DNA from 2 places in the Synechococcus sp. OH2 genome. Region 2 is predicted to be linked to the other one. Evidence: predicted binding sites of a transcription regulator. Region 2 holds the regulator's gene; the other holds the start of a gene.

Region 1 (4,671 bases), on a different contig from region 2:
TGATTCTAAGTGCATTGTCTCATGGGGCGGTGCACCTCTAGAAATTTTGAGGTTGGTCGTGGCAAGGCTAGGAGCCAACTCTCAACCTAACGTGCTCCCGAAGCAGCTAGAGTCCTCCACTTCCAGAGGGAGGGATCCCGCCTGCCCTGATGTCCTTACCCCTGGCCGCTGGGGAGATAAACTCGGAAGATGAGCAGAGGCAGAGGGAGAGGTGCCCAGGGGGCTGGAAAGCGGCGATGGAACAAGCAAGGCAACTGTGGCAAGCTCTGCTGCTGCGGGGTTTTCCTATCGATTCCTGGTGGCAGGGCAGCCTTTTGGGCCGCCTGTCGGGATCCCTGAAAAACTGGGGCCAAGGCAGCTTGCTCGTCCAAGGCTTGGACGGGATTGGCTTGGGTCTGGTGTTGCTCTACTGGGTCTTTTCCTCCCAAAGCTCCACCGGCATCCTCGGCCTAATCCTACTGGCCATGGCGGCGCTTGTGGTCTTGAGCTGGCTGGTGGAAACCCCGACTGGGCTACCTGTCCATCTGCCCCTGGGCCTTTTCTGGGGAATTGCTACCCTGGCAACGCTCCTCTCGCCGGTTCCCTATGCGGCGCGGGATGGCTGGCTGAAGCTGACGCTCTACTTAGCCGGCTATCTGCTTTTGCATCGTCTGCTGCGCCAACCCCAATTCCGAGATGGGATTGTTGGATCCCTGCTCTTGGTCAGCCTGGGGATGGGGATCTACGGCCTGCGGCAGTACTTTTACGGGGCGGCCGAACTGGCCACCTGGGTAGATCCAGAATCGGGCTTGGCGGGCCTGACACGGGTGTACAGCTATCTGCGCAACCCTAACCTGTATGGGGGCTACCTGGTTCCCCTCCTCCCGCTGGGGCTGGCTGCCATCTGCCTCTGGCCGGGTTGGGGGATCAAGCTCCTGGTGGGGTTTACAACCGCCGTCAACCTTATCTGTCTGGGGCTGACCTACAGCCGCGGTGCCTGGATTGGGGGGCTGGCAGCGCTGGGGATGATGGCCCTGCTGCTGGCCCAATGGTACGCCCCCCGCCTGCCGGCCCGTTGGCAGCGCTGGACGGTGCCGGCTCTCTTGGGAGGGGGCGCAGCCGCGCTGCTGCTTGCCATCTTGACGGTACGCCCCTTGCGGCTACGGGCTCAGAGCCTCCTTTGGGGACGGCTAGATACCAGCAACAACTTTCGCCTCAACGTCTGGGCGGCGGTGCTGGAGATGATCCGCGACTTTCCCATCTTGGGGATCGGCCCTGGCAATGTCGCCTTCAACCGCGTCTATCCCCTCTACCAGCGGGGCAACTTCAGCGCCCTTGCAGCCTACTCGGTGCCGCTCCAGATTACCTTGGAGACGGGCTTAGTCGGATCCCTAGCTTTTGCTTGGTTCCTCCTGGTGCTCTGGGATCACGGCTGGAGAGGCTGGAAACGTTTACTTGCCTGCCGGGATCCCCAGGGCCTGTGGGTGGCGGCAGGTTTAGCAGCCTGCACCGGCATGATGGCCCACGGCCTGGTGGACACCATCTGGTACCGTCCCCAGGTGCAGATGCTGTGGTGGCTGGCAGTGGCCCTCGTCACAGCCAGTCTGGATTCTCCTCGATCCTCAACGGCCGCTGAAAGACCCAGCTCGTGAGATGCCGGCGCGGACTTCTTAAAAATTAAAGTAGCCCAGGCCTGGCCTTCTGGTCTTGACGAGAGCAAATCTAGAGTGGTAAGCATTCTCAGTAGAAGAACGAAAATGTATCTAGATTTACAATTTGCAGGTTTTAGTAGTGTTAGAAATTAGCGGGATTATTGGGGATATGGGAGGCCAATGAAAAAGATCGAGGCTATAATTCGGCCCTTCAAGCTGGATGAGGTGAAAATTGCCCTGGTCAATGCCGGAATTGTCGGCATGACAGTGAGCGAAGTGCGGGGTTTTGGTCGGCAAAAAGGACAAACCGAGCGCTATCGGGGATCCGAGTACACGGTAGAGTTCCTGCAAAAGCTGAAGGTGGAGATCGTGGTCGAAGACGACCTGGTGGACACGGTTGTGGAGAAGCTGATCGCGGCGGCTCGCACCGGCGAAATCGGGGACGGCAAGATTTTCATCAGCCCTGTCGAGAAAACCATTCGCATCCGTACCGGCGAACTCAACCAAGACGCCCTGTAAAGCAGGGAAGGTCTTGGAGCCTGGGTAGCTCGATCCGAGCCCCAGGGTGGCTTGCAGTGGGCAAATGAGGGATCTTTGCCCCAGTTAATGCGTTGTAAAAGTACCGTCACTTTAGGTGAGTCGAAAAGCATGTCTACAAGGATGATCCAAAGACTCAAAGGCCAAGCACTGCAGTGGCTCTGGCAACCAGCTCAGGGGGGCCTAACTGCTGCTCTGACGATTTCGCTGGTTTTCCTATTGGGTCAGGAGAGCGCCTTCGCTCAGGACGCGGAAGTCGTACAGAAACATGCTGACATTGTCTGGACGCTGGTGGGGGCAGCCTTGGTGTTCTTCATGCAGGCGGGGTTCGCCATGGTGGAGACGGGCTTTACCCGCGCCAAGAATGCCGCCAACATTATGATGAAAAACCTGATGGACTTTTGCATGGGCTGTTGCGCCTTTTGGTTCATCGGGTTTGGCCTGATGTTTGGAGAAAATACTGGCTTCTTTGGCAGGAGCTGGTTTGCTTTCAGTTGGCAGCAAGCCCACGAAGCAGGGGACTGGCCTTTTACATTCTTCGTCTTCCAGATGGTGTTTGCCGCCACCGCTGCCACCATTGTTTCCGGGGCCATGGCGGAGCGCACCAAGTTCGTGGCCTACCTCATCTACTCTGTCGTCATCTCTGGGCTGATCTACCCCATCTCGGGGGGCTGGGCTTGGAATGGGCTGTTTGGCGACTACAACGGTGGCACCAGCGGCTGGCTGGAAGATCTGGGCTTCATCGACTTTGCCGGTTCGGGCGTAGTGCATTTGGTGGGGGGCGCTTCCGCCTTAGCCGGGGCCATGGTGCTTGGCCCTCGCATCGGCAAGTACGGCCCCAACGGAGAGCCACGGGCGATTCCCGGCCACAACCTGCCTCTGGGGATGTTGGGGGTGTTTATCCTCACCTTGGGTTGGATTGGGTTCAACGCCGGCTCGACCACAGCCGCCAGCCCCGATATCGGCTGGATTGCCATGAACACGCTGCTAGCCGCTTCGGCAGGGGCCATTGGGGCGATGATCACCTGCTGGGCGCATTTTGGCAAGCCGGATATGACCTTTGCCGCCAACGGGGTGCTGGCCGGCTTGGTAGGGATCACCGCTCCTTGCAACACTGTCCACCCTCTGGGAGCTTTGATCATCGGTTCGGTGGCCGGGATCCTGGTGGTCATCTCGGCGGTGATTCTGGATACGGTGCTGAAGATTGACGACCCGGTGGGCGCCGTTTCGGTACACGGCACCTGCGGTATTTGGGGGGTGTTGGCAGCAGGGATCCCTTGGTTTGCCCACGCCAACTCAGGGGTGACCTGGGCCCAATTTGGGGTACAAGTTGTGGGCGCTCTAGCCTATTTCTTCTGGCCTTTCATCACCTGCTTGATCCTGTTTTTGATCCTCAAGGCAACCGTTGGCCTGCGCACCAGTGCTGAAGAGGAGCTGGCCGGCTTGGATGTGGGCGAGCATGGTAACGTGGCCTACCCGGATTTTGTGATTGCTTCTGCCGAGTTGGACCAACCTTGAGACGGCACCCCGGCTCTGAAGGGGATCCAGCGGCACCAATCGCCACTGTCAACGATGAGGAGGGCCAAGCCTGGCCCTCCCTGGCTGTAAACTGGGATGCGGTTGGATGCACTTTTGGATCCCATGCACCTGTTGATCCCGGCGGCTGGCAGCGGCAAGCGAATGGGGGCGGCGGTCAACAAGCTGTTGTTGCCACTTTTGGGTCAGCCTGTCCTGGCTTGGACGTTGCGGGCGGCAGATCGGGCGCATTCCATCGAGTGGATTGGCATTCTCTCCCAACCCGGCGACTGGCCGGCCATGGAGCAGATCCTGGCGTCCATCGAGCTGTCCACGCCGGTGCAGCTTCTGCAAGGAGGGGTGACGCGGCAGGAGTCGGTTTACAGGGGGGTGGAGTATCTCTATGGGCTGGGAACGGTGGAACGGGTGTTGATTCACGATGGGGCCCGCTGCCTGGCCACCTCTGAGTTGTTCGATCGCTGCAGCGCTGCCTTGGAGCAAGTGGACGGCTTGATTGCCGCGATCCCTGTCAAAGACACGATTAAAGTAACCGCAAGCGGCCCCAAGGGGATCCAAATCGAATCGACACCGGAGCGTAGCCGGCTGTGGGCAGCCCAAACGCCCCAGGGCTTTCGCCTGTCGCTGTTGTGGCAAGCCCATCGGGAGGCACTGGCCCAGGGGTGGCAGGTAACCGATGACGCAGCCCTATTCGAGAAGCTGGGTTGGCCGGTTTACATCGTGGAAGGGGAGGAGTCTAATCTGAAGTTAACCACCCCCTGGGATCTGGTGCTGGCCAAGCAAATTCTACAGCAGCGCCTCGATCCGGCGCGCTAGCCCAACTCACTATGGCGGTGGCCCTGCCGCAGAGCCGCCTTCTGCCACACCCGACTGCGCCAGCGGCTGAGCAACAGGCTGGCCAAGCCGGCGACATAGATCAGCATGGCCAACCAGCCCCCCACAGCCCCCCATCCCAACCCCGGCAGAAAAG
Region 2 (5,859 bases):
CCGCCCATGAGCGTTCCTTCCTCTGCTGCTCGAACCTATCGGATTACTGCCCTGGCCGGAGATGGCATCGGCCCTGAAATCATGCAGGTGGGGCGGGCGGTTTTGGATGCAGTGGCCGCTCAGATGGGGTTTTCCCTCCAGTGGCAGGAGGGCCTAATTGGTGGAGCAGCCTACGAAGCCACTGGGGATCCCTTGCCCCCAGAGACCTTGAAAATGGCCCAGGAGAGCGATGCTGTTTACTTGGCGGCGGTTGGCGACTTTAAGTACGACACCCTGCCGCGGGAGAAGCGTCCTGAGCAGGCTTTGTTGGGCTTGCGGGCTGGCTTGGAATTATTTGCCAACTTGCGCCCGGTGAAGATCTTTCCGCAACTGGTGGAGGCCTCTTCCCTCAAGCCAGAGGTGATTGCCGGGATCGACCTGGTGGTGGTGCGCGAGCTCACCGGCGGCATCTACTTCGGCCAACCCAAAGGGATCTTCACAGATGCCACGGGATCCCGGCGGGGTGTAAACACCATGGCCTACAGCGAGGCCGAGGTGGATCGCATTGCCCGCGTGGCCTTTGAACTGGCTCGCAAGCGACGGCGCAAGCTCTGCTCAGTGGATAAGGCCAATGTCCTGGAAGTGTCGCAACTGTGGCGGGAGCGGGTTACCGCCATTGCGGCTGAGTACCCCGACGTGGAGCTTTCCCACCTGTACGTCGATAACGCTGCCATGCAGTTGGTGCGCTGGCCGAAGCAGTTTGACGTCATTCTCACGGAGAACCTCTTCGGGGATATTCTTTCCGATGAGGCAGCGATGCTGACTGGATCCATCGGCATGTTGCCCTCTGCCTCTTTGGGATCCTCTGGCCCTGGGGTATACGAACCAGTACACGGGTCAGCCCCCGATATTGCCGGACAAGACAAGGCCAACCCTCTTGCCCAGGTGCTCTCTGGGGCAATGCTGCTACGCTACTCTTTGGATCAGCCCCAAGCTGCCGACCGCATCGAGCAGGCTGTCGAGGCAGTTTTGGCCCAGGGCTACCGCACTGCCGACATCTACTCGGAGGGGATGACCCTCGTAGGCTGCCGCGAGATGGGAGAAAAGATCTTGGCTGCTCTGGCCCAGCAGCAAGCCTCTCCCCAAGGATCGCCCTCAGCCGCCGGCGGTTGAGTGGGGGTTCCCTTGCTTGCGCGGCTACCCCTCTCCCAGAGGGAGGGATTGTCCCGACGAACGGTGGCACTGCCATTACTCTTTATTGGAAATTCTTGGAAACGTCCGCGGGCCAGCTTCTTCCCTTAGGCAAAGCGATGGCCAAGCTGCATCGGGTCGTGGACGGTGATCTTTTTCTTGTGGATGGAAATGTAGTTCTTCTTGCGCAGCTCCCCCAACAGACGCGTGATGGTGACACGGGTTGAGCCAATCGCTTCCGCAATGGCCTGGTGAGAGAGCTTGAGATCGATGGTGACTCCATTGGGGCCGGGCACCCCGAAGTCGCGGCAGAGGATCAGTAGAAAGCTGACCAGGCGGGATCCCATGTCGCGGTGAGCCAGTGTTTCAATCATCATCTCTGTCTGCAGGATGCGAGAAGCCAAGCTCTTGAGCAGCAGCATGGCCAGCTCAGCGTTCTCCCGCAGCGATTTTTCCACCTGTTCGATGGGCAGAGAGAGTAGCTCGACGCGGGTAAAGGCCACCGCGTGATAGAAGCGGTCGGAGCGCTGCCCCGTGATGAAGGAGAGCACCCCAAAAATGCTGTTTTCCCGCAGGAGAGCAACGGTAATTTCTTCCCCCATTTCGTAGACCCGCGAGAGCTTGACAGCTCCTTTCACCAAAAAGTAAACGCGCTCCGCCGGATCTCCAGGGAAGAAGATGGTCTTACCGCGTTCAAACGTTTCGATAACCGGAGGATGGTGAGGCCCTCCTAACTGTTTGAAGGCTGCAATCAGAGATTTTTCCGCGATGGCCACCACCATATTCGTCAACCTTTTAAAGCCAGTTTATACCTAAGATCAACCTATAAATCAGATCGGAGGATTTGGGGCGCACCGTATTCCCGTTGACTGGAAAATTACCCCAGGGGCAAGATTATCCTAAGCTAAAAGGTTCTGCCCGGATACCTTTGTAGCAGGAGCTACATTTTTAAAGTCTCGTCTCTTGTCCAGCAGCGAATCCAGGACCAGGGGCGGGGGCCGTAATCGATTGGAGGGGTTTTATGGGGATCCCGGAGGCGGCTGTGGCCACACCTTCTCAACCGAGCCGTCAGCACTTCACAGTACGGATGCCGGAGCCGGCCAATCATCTGCTGGAGGTGGAACTACAGATCCAAGAGGTGGATCCAGAAGCGCCTCTGCAACTGCGGCTGCCGGTGTGGACGCCGGGATCCTACCTGGTACGGGAATATGCCCGCCATGTGCAAGAGTTTCAGGCGGCAACGGAGCAAGGGATCCCTTTGGCCTGGCGGAAGGTAGATAAGAACACTTGGGAGATCGAGCCGCCCCGCTGTTCGGCTGTGAAGGTTCGCTATCGGGTCTATGCCTATGAGCTGACGGTGCGCACCAACCATTTGGATCTCACCCACGCCTACTTCAACGGGGCGGCGCTCTTTTTCTATGTGCCCGGTCGCGAGCGGGAACCCTACACCTTGACGGTGATCCCTCCCAAGCCAGATTGGCGCATCGCCACCAGTTTGCGACCTTTGATTTCTTCTTCTGAGGATCCTGCTTCCGGCCAGTCTTTTGTGGCGGCAGACTACGACGAGCTGGTGGATAGTCCGGTGGAGGTGGGCCTGCACCAGTTGCGGTCGTTTGCAGTGGAAGGGATCCCGCATTACTTCGTGGTCTGGGGAGCAGGCACCCTGGATTTGGAGCAAGCGGTGGCCGATGCCGAGAAAATTGTCCGGGCTACTGCGGCGTTTTTTGGCGGGCTGCCCTACGACCGCTACTGGTTTATTGTGCATTTGTCGCCAGGGGGATTTGGCGGCCTAGAGCACAAGTACAGCACCACCCTTAATTATTCTGGGCTGGAGCTGCATCAGCCCCAGTCCTATCGCCGCTTTTTGGCGCTGCTGGCCCACGAGCTTTTCCATGCTTGGAACGTCAAGCGGCTGCGCCCTCTGGCTTTGGAGAAAATTGACTACAACCAAGAAAATTACGTGGACTGCCTCTGGTTTTGCGAGGGGGCGACCAGCTACTACGAAAATGTCATCTTGCTGCGGGCAGGGATCCTCAGCGCCAAAGATTTTTTGCAGATCCTGGCCGAGCAAATTGGCCGGCTGCAGCGCACTCCGGGTCGGGCCGTGCAATCGCTGCAGGAATCCAGTTTCGACGCTTGGATCAAGCTCTACCGTCCCCACGAAAATAGCCTCAACAGCCAGGTTTCTTATTACCTCAAGGGCGCTTTGGTCTGCTGGCTGCTGGATCTGCACATTCGCCACCTTTCGGGGGGCCAGGGATCCCTGGACACAGCCATGCGGGATTTGTGGCAGCGCTTTGGCCGGTTTGAGAAAGGCTACACCCACCAAGACCTGCGGGAGGCCTTTGAGCGGGCAGCCGGCACCGATCTTGGCCACTTTTTCTCTGCCTACGTGGAAGGTACGGAAGAGCTGGACTACAACGCTTACCTCCACCCTTTTGGCCTCACCCTTAAAGCCCACTTCAGCCGCCCCAACCCTAGCCCTTACCTGGGTCTCCACTTCAATGGGGAAGGCAACCGCATCAGCGCCGTCGAGATGGGATCCCCCGCCCAAAAAGCAGGCATCTGGGCTGGCGACGAGCTCGTAGCCCTAGACGGCTTTCGGGTGAGCGCCACCACCTTGCCGGAGCGCCTGGCAGCCTACCAGCCCCACCAGGTGATCTGCCTAAGCGTCTTCCAAGGCGATCAGTTGAAACACTTCTGGATCCCCCTGGATCCACCCCGCCCGGATGTTTACACTCTCGAAGCTTTGCCTGAACTCACTCCCACCCAGAAAGCGCTCCAGCAGGGCTGGCTGGGATCCCTTTTGGCTCAAGAGTAGGCAGGAGGTAGCAATGCTTTAAAATCTTCCCAGCTGCTCGCAACTCCTGAGTTAAGTTAAAGAAAATAGGATCAAAGGGAAATGACTCTGCTTTTAGGTCTTCTAATTGGATTGGCTATTGGTTTCTCCCTGGGCGTTTATACCTGTAGGCGATCTGAAGTGAACCGCTACGAATCGAGGTTTGAGAGATGGAGGAAAGAAACTGAGAGGGCAATAGCTTTGCAACTTGACCAGTTCACTCAAAGAGCTAATAGCCAGTTACTGGATGAGATTCTAAGAAAGTTACAAGCTGACCTTGAGGGCTTCAAACTTCATATCTCAGAAAGTCTGTCCGAAAGTTACCAAAACTTCCTTCAGCGTTTAGCTGACTATACAAGTCAGCTAGTTAAGAATATAAGTAATCAGCAGAATATCCTGGGCAGGCTATCGGAAAGTATAGAAAACATTTCCCAGAATCTAAACTCGAGTTCTAGCCTTCAAAAGAGGAAGGAAACTAACAAGCAAACTGCTGACGCAGGACTCAAGAGTTTGCCGCCAGAGACGATTAGCCGTGAACAGGTGAAGATAGGGGTATTTCTGTGGTCTAAGAACATAAGGATGAAGAACCTGCTTCCATCTAGTAAAAAAGCAGCAGAAGGGGAACTCGATAACAAGCTGAACTGGATATCAAACCTTATGGGTCAGAGGTACTCGATGATTGAGAAGCTTTACAAAGAAATTAAATCTGGCATTGGAGAAGAAAAGAGCTTGACTCTTTGCTTAAAAGGCAACCCCCCAGAAGTGATAAATTATAGCTGCCAACTTGCTTCCACTCTACGTAAGGTTAATTTCTTAAAGGAACATAACTACTCAAAAAGCTCCAAAACCCTGATGGTAAAACTAAGCAAGTCTTCAGAGGCAATCAAGTTCCTATCTGGAGATTGGCTGGAGAGATATGTCAAACAGCAACTGATCAAGTTTGCTAGAGAGCAGGGACAGAAGATCGATTTTTCCTACATCGCAAATGCGGAAGTTACTTTGCCCAACGGTAGCGACTTTGAGATCGATCTCTTCTTCCACATTAACAACCGATTCTACTGGATAGAGTCGAAGACCGGCAGCTACAGGGACTGTATAGAGAAGTACTCTTGGCTCGCCTCCGAAATGGGTCTCGGCCCAGATCAAGTCTTTCTGGTCTTGGCAGATGCTGATCAGGAGACGAGAAGTAGGATCTCCTCCTCCTATAATCTTTCAGCAATTAGTGTCGAGGAGGTTGAGTCTCTGCTGTACAGAATTGTGAGGAGGTAGACTCAGTCTAAGCTACCACTTTGACAGCCTGCTCCATACACCACCAGGGATCCTCGGCAAAAGCCGGCATGGGCGTGCTGCCTGCCTTACCCAAAATGGCCAGCCGAACTTCCCGATCCAGCCGGGATCCCGATCCGTAGGGATCCTCGGAGGGGGGCTCCAGTCTTTGTCCCAGCGGGGGCATTGCCATGATGCCCGGCTGCATGCCAGTACTGCTGACCCAGATTTTGAAGCGATCCACCGTTGTCTCCGCGTCTTCGGGCAGTTGCATCTGCAGCAGGTAGCGAGGGCCAGAGCCGACTAGCACACTTTCACTAGGGCGCAGGCGGGCAGGAAAGTCCGGCTGGTAGGGATAAACTAAACCGACGCTGCACTGCCGTTCGTCAAAGACTGTTACATAGACGTGCACTGGAGTGAGAGCCCTGTTGCGCAGGGCGATGGCGAGGTTGCGGCCTGCTTGAATTTGCACCTGTCCCTGGGGATCCCGCGGCAGGGGGCTGACTTCGGCAGGGGTAGAGCCACTGGCCGGCGTTTCCAGTTGCAGAAACTCTACTTCCAGAACACTGCTCAAAGCATCGCTG

What was found. The regulator NtcA, encoded in region 2, controls nitrogen genes in cyanobacteria. The targets are predictions, from matches to a motif close to GTANCNNNNGNTAC.
Region 1: NW835_RS12610 (P-II family nitrogen regulator) is a predicted target of NtcA. The motif match lies at 1,739-1,752, and genes of this name have one in related genera.

Annotation. Positions count from the first base shown of each region.
Region 1 covers NZ_JANSIR010000117.1:3-4,673, forward strand. Annotated here, with positions in the region: gene NW835_RS12605 (IctB family putative bicarbonate transporter) at 237-1,631, shown strand; gene NW835_RS12610 (P-II family nitrogen regulator) at 1,812-2,150, shown strand; gene NW835_RS12615 (ammonium transporter) at 2,280-3,686, shown strand; gene ispD (2-C-methyl-D-erythritol 4-phosphate cytidylyltransferase) at 3,810-4,517, shown strand; partial or broken gene NW835_RS12625 (hypothetical protein) at 4,514-4,671, opposite strand, start outside.
Region 2 covers NZ_JANSIR010000088.1:681-6,539, forward strand. Annotated here, with positions in the region: gene leuB (3-isopropylmalate dehydrogenase) at 7-1,152, shown strand; gene ntcA (global nitrogen regulator NtcA) at 1,278-1,952, opposite strand; gene NW835_RS07980 (M61 family metallopeptidase) at 2,192-3,991, shown strand; gene NW835_RS07985 (hypothetical protein) at 4,073-5,278, shown strand; partial or broken gene NW835_RS07990 (hypothetical protein) at 5,286-5,859, opposite strand, start outside.